DNA from 2 places in the Streptomyces sp. NPDC051315 genome. Region 2 is predicted to be linked to the other one. Evidence: predicted binding sites of a transcription regulator. Region 2 holds the regulator's gene; the other holds the start of a gene.
The links. Region 2 encodes HspR, which represses chaperone genes until heat shock. Its sites were predicted from a motif close to TTGAGNNNNNNNNNCTCAA; they were not measured.

Region 1 (7,061 bases), on a different contig from region 2:
TGGTGGAGCGCGTACGGGAGCTGGAACGGGCCGACGGGGAACGGGCGTTCCTGGGCCGCGGCAAGCGGCACGACGACGCGACGGCGGTGTTCGTGGAGCTGTGAGCCCCGGTCGGGGGCCCTACTTGGCCATGCCCTGGTTCAACTGGCGGAGCAGCCGCGCCAGCTCGGCCACCTCCCCGCGGTCCCAGTGCGCGAGCTGGCTGACGTACCGCGCCCGGCGGGCCTCGCGGACCCGGCCCACCCGGGTGCGGCCCTCCTCGGTCAGGTCGACGAGCCAGGCGCGCCCGTCCGCCGGGTCCGGCTCGCGGGCGATCAGGCCGAGCTCTTCCAGGGCGCGCAGCTGGCGGGACATGGTGGCCTTGCCGACGCCGATGTAGCCGGCGAGCTCGGTGGCGCGCTGGCGGCCGCACTCCTCCAGCCGGACGAGCAGGCCGTACGCGGCGGACTCCAGGTCCGGGTGGACCTCGCGGGCCATCTCCCCCTGGTTGGCCCGGGCACGGCGCAACAGCACCGTCAGCTCCCGTTCCAGGGACAGGAACTCCCGGTCCACACCTCTCGTCGACGCCTCGGGTGCACTCCCGCGCCCGTCGCCGTTTCCGTCCTCGTGCACGTCAGCGCTCCTGATCCGGTTCCCCCCTGTGATTCTACGTGCGTAGCTGTTCACCGGGTGAGGAGCGGAGGAGTGACATGATCGCGCCAAGCTGGCGGGCCGTCGTCCTCGGGATCGATGGGCGTCCGACCTGCGTCCCCCTCGGCATTCGACCGACGCCGATCGACGCCCTGCCCGGAGCCGGTCCACCGTCACCAGCGCGGTGTGGTCACCGTCCGCGGTGGACTGCCGCAGCAGGGCGCCGCTGCGCCAGTGCAGGCCCGCCGTGAAGCGGTGCTCGCGGGCGATGAACCAGGTGGGGATGCCCGGCGGCACGGTGTGCAGCCGGTAGCGCAGCCGGATCTCCCGGTGCTGCGTCCGCCCGGCCGCGTCCCAGACCTGCCCGTAGTCGGGCGGGTCCAGCGGCAGCAGCTCGACGACGAGGCTGCTGGTGCCGTCGTCCGTGCGGTAGGACAGGTCGAAGTGCTCCATCATCGCCACGAAGTGGCGGCGCAGGCTGGGGTCGAGCTCCCTCCACAGCTCGCCCTGGTGCCGCTTGGTGAAGAGGGCCCGGGAGTCCCGCACCTCACGCGAGTCGAGGACCTTGCTGATGTAGTCGGTCACCCACTGCGGACGCAGGACGGCGATGTCCTCCAGCTCAGTGAAGGCCCGGCCTCCCTCGCGGGACCCGGGCCTTCCCTTCATCCGGTCGCGTCCGTCACGCCGCGACCGGAATCTCCGGCGTCGCGCCGTTCGTGGCGGGCGCGAGGGCCAGCTCCAGGACCTGGCGGACGTCGGTGACGGTGTGGACGTCGAGCTTGTCCAGGACCTCCGCCGGGACGTCGTCCAGGTCGGGTTCGTTGCGCTTCGGGATGATCACGGTCGTGACCCCGGCCCGGTGCGCGGCGAGCAGCTTCTGCTTCACGCCGCCGATCGGGAGGACCCGGCCGGTCAGGGAGACCTCGCCGGTCATCGCCACGTCCGTACGGACCAGACGTCCGGACAGCAGGGACGCGAGGGCCGTCGTCATGGTGATGCCGGCGCTCGGGCCGTCCTTGGGGACCGCGCCCGCCGGGAAGTGGATGTGCACGCCCCGGTCCTTCAGGTCACCGACCGGCAGTTCCAGCTCGGCACCGTGCGAGCGCAGGAAGCTCAGCGCGATCTGCGCCGACTCCTTCATCACGTCGCCGAGCTGGCCCGTCAGGGTCAGGCCCGCCGCGCCCGTCTCCGGATCGGCCAGCGACGCCTCGACGTACAGGACGTCACCGCCGGCCCCGGTGACCGCGAGGCCCGTCGCCACACCCGGTACCGAGGTGCGCCGCTCGGCCGGGTCCTGGGCGGACTCGGGCACGTGGTGCGGCCGGCCGATCAGGTCGCGCAGATCTCCGTCACGGACGGTGAAGGGCAGCTCCCGCTCACCCAGTTCGTGCTGGGCCGCGATCTTGCGCAGCAGCCGGGCGATGGACCGCTCCAGGTTGCGCACGCCCGCCTCGCGCGTGTACTCACCGGCCAGCTTGCGCAGCGCACCCTCGTCGAGCGTCACCTCCTCCCGGTCCAGGCCCGCCCGCTCCAGCTGGCGCGGGAGCAGGTGGTCGCGGGCGATGACGATCTTCTCGTCCTCGGTGTAGCCGTCGAGCCGGACCAGCTCCATACGGTCGAGCAGTGCCTCGGGGATGGCCTCCAGGACGTTGGCCGTGGCGAGGAAGACGACGTCCGACAGGTCGAGTTCGACCTCCAGGTAGTGGTCGCGGAAGGTGTGGTTCTGCGCCGGGTCCAGCACCTCCAGCAGGGCCGCGGCCGGGTCGCCCCGGAAGTCGGAGCCCACCTTGTCGATCTCGTCGAGGAGCACCACCGGGTTCATCGACCCGGCCTCCTTGATGGCCCGGACGATCCGCCCGGGCAGCGCGCCGACGTACGTGCGCCGGTGGCCGCGGATCTCCGCCTCGTCGCGGACGCCGCCGAGGGCGACGCGGACGAACTTGCGGCCCATGGCGTGGGCGACGGACTCGCCGAGCGAGGTCTTGCCGACCCCGGGCGGGCCCACCAGGGCCAGTACGGCACCGCCGCGCCGTCCGCCGACGACACCCAGGCCCCGCTCGCCCCGGCGCTTGCGCACCGCCAGGTACTCGGTGATCCGCTCCTTGACGTCCTCCAGGCCCGCGTGCTCGGCGTCGAGGACGGCCTTCGCGCCCTGGATGTCGTACGCGTCCTCGGTCCGCTCGTTCCACGGCAGTTCCAGGACGGTGTCCAGCCAGGTCCGGATCCAGGAGCCCTCGGGCGACTGGTCGCTCGCCCGCTCCAGCTTGTCGACCTCCTTCAGGGCGGCCTCGCGGACCTTCTCGGGCAGGTCGGCGGCCTCGACGCGGGCACGGTAGTCATCGGACTCCTCGCCCTCCTTCTCGCCGTTCAGCTCGCGCAGTTCCTTGCGGACGGCTTCCAGCTGGCGGCGCAGCAGGAACTCGCGCTGCTGCTTGTCGACACCCTCCTGGACGTCCTTGGCGATGGTCTCGGCGACCTCCTGCTCGGCGAGGTGGTCGCGCAGTTGCTGGGTGGCGAGCTTCAGCCGGGCGACCGGGTCGGCGGTCTCCAGCAGCTCCACCTTCTGCTCGGTGGTCAGGAAGGGCGAGTAGCCGGAGTTGTCGGCGAGGGCGGAGACGTCGTCGATGGCCTGGACGCGGTCGACGACCTGCCAGGCGCCGCGCTTGCGCAGCCAGGCGGTGGCGAGTGCCTTGTACTCCTTGACCAGTTCGGTGACGTGGCCGGGGAGCGGCTCGGGCACCTTCTCGTCGAGCCTCGTGCCCTCGACCCACAGCGCGGCCCCCGGGCCGGTGGTGCCGGCGCCGATGCGCACGCGGCCGCGGCCGCGGATCAGGGCGCCGGGGTCACCGTCGGCCAGCCGGCCGACCTGCTCGACCGTGCCGAGCACACCGGTGGACGCGTACGTGCCGTCGATGCGCGGCACCAGGAGCACCTTGGGCTTTCCCGGCTCCGAGCGGGCGGCGGCCTGGGCGGCCTCCACGGCGGCGCGCACGTCGGCGTCGTTGAGGTCGAGCGGAACCACCATCCCGGGCAGCACGACCTCGTCGTCGAGCGGCAGCACAGGCAGGGTGAGCGGTGTGAACGCTGCGGACTCAGCAGCCATGATCTCCCCTTCGGCAGTCAAGTTGAGTTATGCCGACTCAATGCACAGGAGCCGACGAATGTTCCCGACCCGTCGTTCGCTGACAGCGATCACCTCCGCCGACGGGAGGAAAGGCAGGCGGGAGGGGGTGAGGGCGCCGTACGGAGAACGGGGGACGCGCACGCGGGCGGCCGTACGGGGTCGACGGCTGAGTCCCGCCGGGCCCGTCGCGGCCGACGGCAGGAGCCGTAGGGACGGGACAGGCGGAACACACCGGCACCGGCACCTGCCGCCCCGCACACCCCGCTGAACGACCCCCATCGGGGGGCATGCGCCCCCCTTAGCGCCGCCCGACCCCGCTGTCAGGATTCGCGCCCCGCGACGGCCGATGCACAGCGAGCCGGAAGCGCGCCACAACCGGCTCACACCGCACCGGAAGCACGCCACAACCGACCGACAGGCGGCGTGAGGCCGAGAGACAGCAGGCCGGAAGCGCGCGACAGCGGCGGGACAGCGAGCCGGAAGGATAGGGCGGCCGCTCGCCGTCAACCACACCCCTCCCCCCACCCCCGCTTTCACCCCGTTCCACCCGATGTGGGCGCCGGGGCGAAGGGGCCACGCGAAATTGCTCAACCATCCGTCAGCACCGGTGCCAGGATGGAGGGATGCCCGTCTCCTACGACTCCTTCGACACCCCCGAAGTCCTGGACCGTCGTGAGGGCCCGTACGGCGAGGTCGTTCTGCGTCGGCACGGGGAAACGCTCCAGATCATCGCCAACGGCTGCTTCCTGATGGACACCTCGGACGGCCGCTCGGAGCGGCTCCTGGTGGACGCCGCCCTGACCGCGCTGGACGGCCGCCCCGCACCGGACGTGCTGATCGGCGGCCTGGGCGTCGGATTCTCGCTCGCACATGCCGCCGCCGATCCCCGCTGGGGCCGCATCACGGTCGTCGAGCGGGAACGCGCCGTCATCGACTGGCACCTCGACGGCCCGCTGTCCGCCCTCTCCGGGTCCGCTCTCGCCGACCCGCGCACCACGATCCTGGAAGCGGATCTGCTCGACTACGTCAATGAGACATCCGACACGTTCGACGCGCTCTGCCTCGACATCGACAACGGCCCCGACTGGACCGTCACGGAGGGCAACGGCGGACTCTACTCGCCGACCGGACTCGCAAGCTGCGCAAGGGTGTTGAGACCGGGTGGGGTATTGGCCGTATGGTCCGCACAGCCCTCTCCGGAATTCGAGGGAACCTTGGGGAATGCCGGGTTCCAACGGGTGCGTACCGAAGAGATCCCGGTTGCCCGAGGCGTGCCCGACGTCGTACATCTTGCCGTCCGACCTGGATAGCAAAGCCGTGGTGACTCCCCGTACGCTGCTGCCCTGACGCCGATCATTTACGCGTCAACCGCAGTCATGCGCAAACAAGGGATCACCCCACTGATTCCGGAAAGCACACTCAGGGGCGGGCGATGGACCAGACACACACCTCGCACAACGGCACGACGACGGCGACCCCGGGCGCGCAGCGCCGTGTCCTGGTGGTCGAGGACGACCCGACGATCGTCGACGCCATCGCGGCCCGCCTGCGCGCCGAGGGATTCCTCGTGCAAACGGCGGGGGACGGCCCGGCGGCCGTCGACACCGCGGAGGCCTGGCAGCCCGATCTGCTGATCCTCGACATCATGCTGCCCGGCTTCGACGGTCTGGAGGTCTGCCGTCGCGTGCAGGCCGCCCGCCCGGTGCCGGTACTGATGCTCACCGCGCGCGACGACGAGACCGACATGCTGGTCGGGCTCGGCGTGGGCGCCGACGACTACATGACCAAGCCGTTCTCCATGCGGGAGCTGGCGGCACGCGTGCACGTGCTGCTGCGGCGCGTGGAGCGGGCCGCCCTGGCGGCGGCCACCCCCCGCTCCGGCATCCTGCGCCTCGGCGAACTGGAGATCGACCACGCGCAGCGCCGGGTACGGGTGCGCAGCGAGGACGTGCACCTCACCCCCACCGAGTTCGACCTGCTGGTCTGCCTGGCGAACACCCCGCGCGCGGTGCTCTCCCGTGAGCAGTTGCTCGCCGAGGTGTGGGACTGGGCGGACGCCTCCGGTACCCGGACCGTCGACAGCCACATCAAGGCGCTGCGCCGGAAGATCGGCGCCGAGCGGATCCGTACGGTCCACGGCGTGGGGTACGCCCTGGAGACCCCGACGCCATGAGCCGCGGGCCGGACGCACCGAGAGGCCCCGGGGAGCCCTGGGGCGGCGTACGCCCGTTCTCGATCAAGACCAAGCTGGGGGCGCTGGTCGTCATCTCGGTGCTGATCACCACCGGGCTGATGATGATCGCCATGCGCACCGAGACGGAGCTGCGCTTCATCACGGTCTTCTCGATGATCGCCACACTGTTGATCACGCAGTTCGTGGCGCATTCGCTCACCGCGCCGCTGGACGAGATGAACACGGTGGCCCGGTCCATCTCGCACGGCGACTACACCCGCCGGGTCCGTGAGAGCCGCCGTGACGAGCTGGGTGACCTCGCCCAGACCATCAACGTCATGGCGGACGAGCTGGAGGCCCAGGACCGCCAGCGCAAGGAGCTGGTGGCCAACGTCTCGCACGAGCTGCGCACGCCCATCGCGGGTCTGCGCGCGGTCCTGGAGAACGTGGTCGACGGCATCGCCGAGGCCGACCCCGAGACCATGCGCACGGCGCTGAAGCAGACCGAGCGGCTGGGACGTCTGGTGGAGACGCTCCTCGACCTGTCCCGCCTGGACAACGGCGTCGTACCGCTGCGCAAACGGCGGTTCGAGGTGTGGCCGTACCTGTCCGGGGTGCTGAAGGAGGCCAACATGGTGGCCTCCGCCCGCGCGACCATGGGGTCGGGCGGCAGTCACACCCGGACGGACGTCCATCTGCACCTGGACGTCTCCCCGCCGGAGCTGACCGCGCACGCGGACCCGGAGCGTATCCACCAGGTCGTCGCCAACCTCATCGACAACGCCGTCAAACACAGTCCGCCGCACGGCCGGGTGACGGTGAAGGCGCGGCGCGGACCGCTGCCGGAGTCGCTGGAGCTGGAGGTCCTGGACGAGGGCCCCGGCATTCCGCGGTCCGAGTGGCATCGCGTCTTCGAGCGGTTCAACCGGGGGGCCGTCCGCCGGCCGCACGGGCCGGGCAGCGACGGCGGCACGGGACTGGGACTCGCGATCGCCCGGTGGGCGGTCGATCTGCACGGGGGCCGGATCGGAGTGGCCGAATCCGAGCGGGGTTGCCGGATTCTTATCACTCTCCCGGGAGAGCCATCTGTGCCAAGTTGACGTAAAGTTCGAAGCGGAGTCGCACGATCCACGA
Region 2 (7,061 bases):
TCGGGGAGCGCGCCGTGTGCAAGGACTTCACGTACCCCATAGCCCTGCTGACGGTGTCGGACATGAGGACGTTCCAGACCGCGGCCAAGGCCGCCGGCGACGAGTTCGCCGTCGGGGAGAACATCGCGGTCGTCCCGGTCGGCGACGAACAGGTCGAGGCCCTGTCGAACTCGGAACTCGTCTTCCTCAGCTGCGACCCGGACTTCGCGCCGCCGAGCGGCTACCGGACGGAGTCGGCCCTCGTCGACGGTTGCGTGCTGAGCGACTACTGGCCCGCCTGACCCCGGCCACCCGGCCGCCCCCCGCTCGATCCCGCGCCCGTACAACCAATCCCCGTCCTGACCGGTCCTTTTCGCGACGGCTGATCTGCGCCGTCGCCGAAGAGGACCGAAGGACGGAATGAACCGAGCCAGACGCACGACCGCCGCGGCAGCGACCGCGCTCGTGCTCGCCACCGCGGGCGGCCTGATCGCCGTCACGGCCGCGCCGGCCTCCGCCGCCGGCTGCGTCCCGCCCGCCTACACGCGGCAGATCTTCGCCAACACCACGTTCTCCGGTACGCCGAAGCAGACCGGCTGCGACGCCGTGATCAGCGAGAACTGGGGCACCGGCGCACCGGCCACCGGGGTGCCGTCGAACTACTTCGGCGTCCGCTGGGCGGTGACCCGCGACTTCGGCTCCGGCGGCCCGTTCACGTTCACGGCCGCCGCCCGGGACGGCATCCGCGTCTACCTCGACGGCGTCCGCAAGGTCGACGTCTGGAAGAACGTCTCGACGACGGTGACGAAGACCGTCAACCTCAGCATCCCCTCCGGCAAGCACACTCTCCGCATCGACTACGTCAACTGGACGGGCTCCGCCGACGTCAAGTTCGCGTACACGCCGAGGACGTCCGCGACCGTCGACACGGTGGCCCCGCTGGCACCGAAGGGCGTCTGGACGTCGTACGACACCGTCGGCCTCAAGGCGTACGTGCGCTGGGCGAAGAACCACGAGATGGACCTCGCCGGGTACCACGTCTACCGGCGGCTCGCGGGAAGCACCAGCTGGTCCCGGGTGAACAGCACCCTGCTGACGGGCACGGCCCTCACCGACGCCCCGCCCCCCACCGGCCAGGGCTACTCCTACGAGGTCCGCGCCGTGGACAAGGCCGGGCGGGTGTCGCCCGGTTCGGCGGACGTCTCCGTCACCACCGTCGACCGTACGGGCCCGGCGGCACCGACCGGACTCACCGTCACCGGTGACTGCTACGGGAACAGGCTCGCCTGGAACCCCGTGGCGGGCGCCGCCGGGTACCGGGTGGAGTACTCCCCGCAGGCCTCGGGACCCTTCACCCTGCTGCAGTTCACCACGGACCCGCGGCACCGGGACCTCGACGCCCCGTGCAACGCGCCGCGGTACTACCGCGTCCTGGCCCTGGACCCGCTGGACAATCCGTCGGCCCCCTCGGCCGTGGTGCTCGGGGACGGAGTGGACCGGACCCCGCCGGAGGCGCCCTTCGACGTCGAGGCCTGGGCCGAGGCGTCGGACGTCGACGTCTACTGGAAGGTGTCGCCCTCGACCCAGGCGGACCTCTCCCAGGAGGGCACGCTGCGGGTCTACCGCTCCGCCGGCACCACGGTCGCCCCCGACGCTCAGCCCCTCGACTGCGACATCCGGTACCACGGCAGCACCTCCTCCTCCCCGTGGTACGAGGCCATCTGCCCGAGCACCGACGACTGGGCCCCCGACAGCGTCTACGCCTACGCGGTCACCGCCGTCGACCAGTTCGGCAACGAGTCGCCGCGCTCGACCGTGATCGCGCGCAACGAGGACGCGGTGCCGCCCGCCCCCGTGACCGGGCTGAAGGCCACGCCCCGCAGGGACGGCGTGCTGGTGGAGTGGAACGCCGGCCCCGAGCCGGACGTGTCGACCTACGACGTCTTCTACGGCGTGATGAAGGACGGCGAGCCCGAGTGGCTCGGCCCCTGCAACAACGGTTCCATCTGGAACACCGCCCAGCTGTGCGTCAACCTGCCCGACGGCGAGGACTACGTCTTCACCGCCGTGGCCGACGACCGTTGGGGCAACCAGCTCCCCCTCACCGACCCCTCGGTGCCCCATGTGGCCGCGACCGAGCTCGATGTGCGTCCCCCGGTCACGGCCCCCGAGGGCAGCCCGATCTCCGTCATCAGCGGCTGGACCCAGTACACGTGGATGCCCATGTACTGGAAGTGCGCGCCCGGAGCGGACTGCTCCCAGGTGACGGGCTACCACGTGGACCGCTGGGACCCGGCCCAGGGCGCGTACGTCCGCCTGACCCAGGCCCCGCTCCCCGCCGGCGCCGACCGCTACGAGGACCCGGGCGCCAAGCTCGGTGACACGTACTTCTACCGCGTCACCCCGGTCCTGGCCGACGGCTCGGAGGGCGTCCCTGCCACCGGCTGGCGCCTGTACGCCGCCACGGTCTAGCCCGGCCGGCCCACGCGGAAGGGCCCGTCACCCCACCGGGTGACGGGCCCTTCCCTTACCGCTGACGCGGCCGGAGACCGCCCTACTCCGCCTGCTGCCGCTTCGGCCGCCACACCACCAGCGCGCTGGTCTGCTGCACCTCCTGGTACGGCACCAGGTCGCGCCGGTAGGAGGCGTGCACGGCGGCCTCGCGCTGCTGCATCGCCGCCGCCGCGCCGTCCAGGGCCGCTTCCAGTTCCGCGACGCGGGACTGGAGCGCGGCGACCTGGTTCTCCAGCTCGATGATCCGCTTGATGCCGGCCAGGTTGATGCCCTCGTCCTGCGACAACTGCTGGACGGTGCGCAGCAGTTCGATGTCGCGGGCCGAGTAGCGCCGGCCCCGGCCCGCGGTGCGGTCCGGGGACACCAGACCCAGACGGTCGTACTGGCGCAGCGTCTGCGGGTGGAGGCCGGAGAGCTGGGCCGCCACCGAGATGACGTAGACCGGGGTCTCCTCGGTCAGTTCATACGGGTTACGCCGACGGCCGTCCATCACCCTCAAGCTCCCTTCGCGGCCTCGAACAGCTCCGCCCGCGGGTCCTCACCCGCGGTCGCCTCGCGATACGCCTCCAGTGCGTCACGAGCCTTCCCCGACAGGTCCTTCGGAACACTCACCTCCACGGTGACCAGCAGGTCGCCGCGGGTGCCGTCCTTGCGGACCGCGCCCTTGCCCCGTGCGCGCATGGTGCGGCCGTTGGGGGTGCCGGGCGGCAGTTTCAGCGTCAGGGCCGGGCCGCCGAGGGTGGGCACCCTGACCTCCCCGCCCAGTGCGGCCTCCGCGAAGGTGACGGGCACGGTGACGGTGAGGTTGTCGTCCTTGCGGCCGAAGACCGGGTGCGCGCCGACGTGGACGACGACGTACAGGTCGCCGGCCGGTCCGCCGCGTTCACCGGGGGCGCCCTTGCCGCGCAGCCGGATCCGCTGCCCGTCGGTGACGCCCGCGGGGATGCGGACCTGCATCGTGCGGGAGGACTTGGCCCGGCCGCTGCCCTTGCACTCCATGCAGGGGTGCTCGGCGATCAGTCCGCGGCCCTTGCAGTCCGGGCAGGGGTCGGTGAGGGAGAAGCCTCCACCGGAGCCCCGCGCCACCTGGCCGGTGCCGACGCAGGTGGGGCACACGCGCGGTGTGCCGTTCTTGTCGCCGGTGCCCGAACAGGCCTTGCACGGGGACTGCGAGGACATGCGCAGCGGAACGGTCGCGCCCTCGATGGCCTCCGTGAAGCTCAGCGTGACCTCGGACTCGATGTCCTGGCCCCGCCGGGGCTGGGTGCGCGCGCCCGTGGGACCGCCGCGGTTGAACAGGCCCCCGAAGACGTCACCGAGTCCGCCGCCGAAGCCGCCGGCTCCCCCGCCGCCCTGGGCGCCTCCGAAGAGGTCGCCCAGGTCGAAGTTGAAGGAGCCGCCGCCCGCGCCCGGCCCCGGGCGGAAGCCGCCGTTGCCGAAGAGGGCGCGTGCCTCGTCGTACTCCTTGCGCTTCTTGGGGTCGCCGAGCACGTCGTTCGCCTCGGAGATCTCCTTGAAGCGCTCCTCGGCCTTGGCGTTGCCCTTGTTGGCGTCCGGGTGGTACTCGCGGGCGAGCTTCCGGTACGCCTTCTTGATCTCGGCCTCGGTGGCGTCCTTGGGGACGCCGAGGACCTTGTAGTAGTCCTTCTCGATGAAGTCCTTGGTGCTCATCCTCGACGTCCCTCCTCTCTCATCGATTCAAGCTCAGCCCTCGTCCGGGCCACCGCTCTCCTTGTCGTCGGCCGCCGTGTCGCTCTCCTCGGCCGGCTTGACCGTCTGGGCCCCCGGCTGGGGTTCGGCCACCGCCACCCGCGCGGGGCGGATGGTGCGCTCGCCGATCCGGTACCCGGGCTGCAGAATCGCCACGCACGTCGTCTCGGTGACGTCCGGCGCGTAGCTGTGCATCAGGGCCTCGTGGATCGTCGGGTCGAAGGGCTCGCCCTCCTTGCCGAACTGCTGCAGACCCATCTTCGCCGCGACGGTCTCCAGCGACTCGGCGACGGACTTGAATCCGCCGACGAGTTCGCCGTGTTCCCGCGCGCGGCCGATGTCGTCGAGCACGGGCAGGAGCTCGGTCAGGAGGTTCGCGATGGCGATCTCCTTGACCGCGATCCGGTCGCGCTCGACCCGGCGGCGGTAGTTCTGGTACTCGGCCTGCAGGCGCTGGAGGTCCGCGGTGCGCTCACCGAGCGCGGTGCGGGTCTGGTCCAGCTGGGCCGTCAGACCGGTGATCTGTGCGTTCACGTCCCCGGCCGGGGCCGCGCCCTCCTCCGGGGAGGGGGCGGCCTTCGGCTCGGCGTCGTCGGGGGTGGCGCCGGAGGGGACGTCGGGCTTCTCCTCGAAGCCCGGGGTCTCCTCCGTCACGCGGCACCGTCCTTGCGCTCGTCGTCCACGATCTCGGCGTCGACGACGTCGTCGTCGGCGGCCTTCCCACCGGCGGCGGCACCCTCGGGACCGCCCGCGGCCTGCGCGGCCTGGGCGTCGGCGTACATGGCCTGGCCCAGCTTCTGCGAGACGGCGGCGACCTTCTCGGTGGCGGTGCGGATCTCGGCCGTGTCCTCGCCCTTGAGCTTCTCCTTCAGCTCGGCGACGGCTTCCTCGACCTCGGTCTTGACCTCGCCGGGGACCTTGTCCTCGTTGTCCTTGAGGAACTTCTCGGTCTGGTAGACCAGCTGCTCGCCCTGGTTGCGGGCCTCGGCGGCCTCGCGGCGGCGGTGGTCCTCCTCCGCGTACTGCTCGGCCTCCTGGCGCATGCGGTCGACCTCGTCCTTCGGCAGCGAGGAGCCGCCGGTGACGGTCATCTTCTGCTCCTTGCCCGTGCCCAGGTCCTTCGCGGTCACGTGCATGATGCCGTTGGCGTCGATGTCGAAGGAGACCTCGATCTGCGGGACGCCGCGCGGCGCCGGCGGCAGACCGGTCAGCTCGAACATCCCGAGCTTCTTGTTGTACGCCGCGATCTCGCGCTCGCCCTGGTAGACCTGGATCTGCACGGACGGCTGGTTGTCCTCGGCCGTGGTGAAGATCTCGGAGCGCTTGGTCGGGATCGTGGTGTTGCGCTCGATCAGCTTGGTCATGATGCCGCCCTTGGTCTCGATGCCGAGGGACAGCGGGGTCACGTCGAGGAGCAGGACGTCCTTGACCTCACCCTTGAGGACACCGGCCTGGAGCGAGGCGCCGATGGCGACGACCTCGTCCGGGTTCACACCCTTGTTGGCCTCCTTGCCGCCGGTCAGCTCCTTGACGAGCTCGGCGACGGCGGGCATACGGGTGGAGCCACCGACGAGGACGACGTGGTCGATCTCGTTGATGGAGACGCCGGCGTCCTTCATGACGTTGAAGAACGGGGTCTTGCAGCGCTCGAGCAGGTCCGCGGTGAGCTGCTGGAACTGGGCGCGGGTGAGCTTCTCGTCCAGGTGCAGCGGGCCCTCGGCGGAGGCGGTGATGTAGGGCAGGTTGATCGAGGTCTCGGTGGACGAGGAGAGCTCGATCTTCGCCTTCTCGGCGGCCTCACGCAGACGCTGGAGCGCCATCTTGTCCTTGGAGAGGTCCACGCCGTGGCCGCTCTGGAACTGCTTGACCAGGTAGTCGACGACGCGCTGGTCCCAGTCGTCACCACCGAGGTGGTTGTCACCGTTGGTGGCCTTCACCTCGACGACGCCGTCACCGATCTCCAGGAGGGACACGTCGAAGGTGCCGCCACCGAGGTCGAAGACGAGGATCGTCTGGTCGTCCTTGTCGAGGCCGTAGGCGAGCGCGGCCGCGGTGGGCTCGTTGACGATGCGGAGCACGTTGAGACCGGCGATCTCACCGGCTTCCTTCGTCGCCTGGCGCTCGGAGTCGTTGAAGTAGGCGGGGACGGTGATGACCGCGTCGGTCACCTTCTCGCCCAGGTAGGCCTCGGCGTCCCGCTTCAGCTTCTGCAGGATGAAGGCGGAGATCTGCTGCGGGTTGAAGTCCTTCCCGTCCAGCTGGATCTTCCAGTCGGTGCCCATGTGACGCTTCACGGAACGGATGGTCCGGTCCACGTTGGTGACCGCCTGACGCTTGGCGACCTCGCCGACCAGCACCTCGCCGTTCTTGGCGAAGGCGACGACGGACGGCGTGGTCCTGGCGCCCTCGGCGTTGGTGATGACGGTGGGCTCGCCGCCCTCCAGAACGCTGACGACGGAGTTAGTCGTGCCCAGGTCGATGCCGACCGCACGTGCCATGGTGATCTTCCTCCAGCTGACTTGAGTGGAACGGACTCAAGTGTGCACGAGGCTCACCGCCCGGTCAACAGACCTGAGTCGGCCGGACTCAACTCTTATCCGTTCCTTACACGCAAGGACCCGCTGACCTGCGAGGACGCCATACGGCGCGGTGTTCGCACCGGGGATTCGGCCGACCGCCTGGGGGGTTGCACCACGGAGACGTGTTGACGCCGGGCGCGGTTCCGGCCCCGCACGGCACCCTCCCCGGGGCGCGCGTACACCGGCACCCGCCACAGCCCGAGGACGACGACCAGGACGCCGCCCGCCACCCAGAGCGCGGCGTGCGCGCCCGCCCAGCCGGTGTGCACCAACGCCCCG

Region 1: the regulator HspR is predicted to act here: its motif matches at 3,756-3,774, upstream of lon (endopeptidase La).

The regions. Positions count from the first base shown of each region.
Region 1 is NZ_JBITEN010000012.1:120,677-127,737, reverse strand. It holds gene ACIBBD_RS23355 (protein phosphatase 2C domain-containing protein) at 1-104, shown strand, start outside; gene ACIBBD_RS23350 (MarR family winged helix-turn-helix transcriptional regulator) at 121-612, opposite strand; partial or broken gene ACIBBD_RS23345 (COR domain-containing protein) at 856-1,296, opposite strand; gene lon (endopeptidase La) at 1,310-3,733, opposite strand; gene ACIBBD_RS23335 (spermidine synthase) at 4,378-5,064, shown strand; gene ACIBBD_RS23330 (response regulator transcription factor) at 5,187-5,927, shown strand; gene ACIBBD_RS23325 (sensor histidine kinase) at 5,924-7,027, shown strand.
Region 2 is NZ_JBITEN010000003.1:487,339-494,399, reverse strand. It holds gene ACIBBD_RS08630 (hypothetical protein) at 1-281, shown strand, start outside; gene ACIBBD_RS08625 (fibronectin type III domain-containing protein) at 400-2,451, shown strand; gene ACIBBD_RS08620 (heat shock protein transcriptional repressor HspR) at 2,534-2,983, opposite strand; gene dnaJ (molecular chaperone DnaJ) at 2,989-4,164, opposite strand; gene grpE (nucleotide exchange factor GrpE) at 4,198-4,857, opposite strand; gene dnaK (molecular chaperone DnaK) at 4,854-6,701, opposite strand; gene ACIBBD_RS08600 (MraY family glycosyltransferase) at 6,797-7,061, opposite strand, start outside.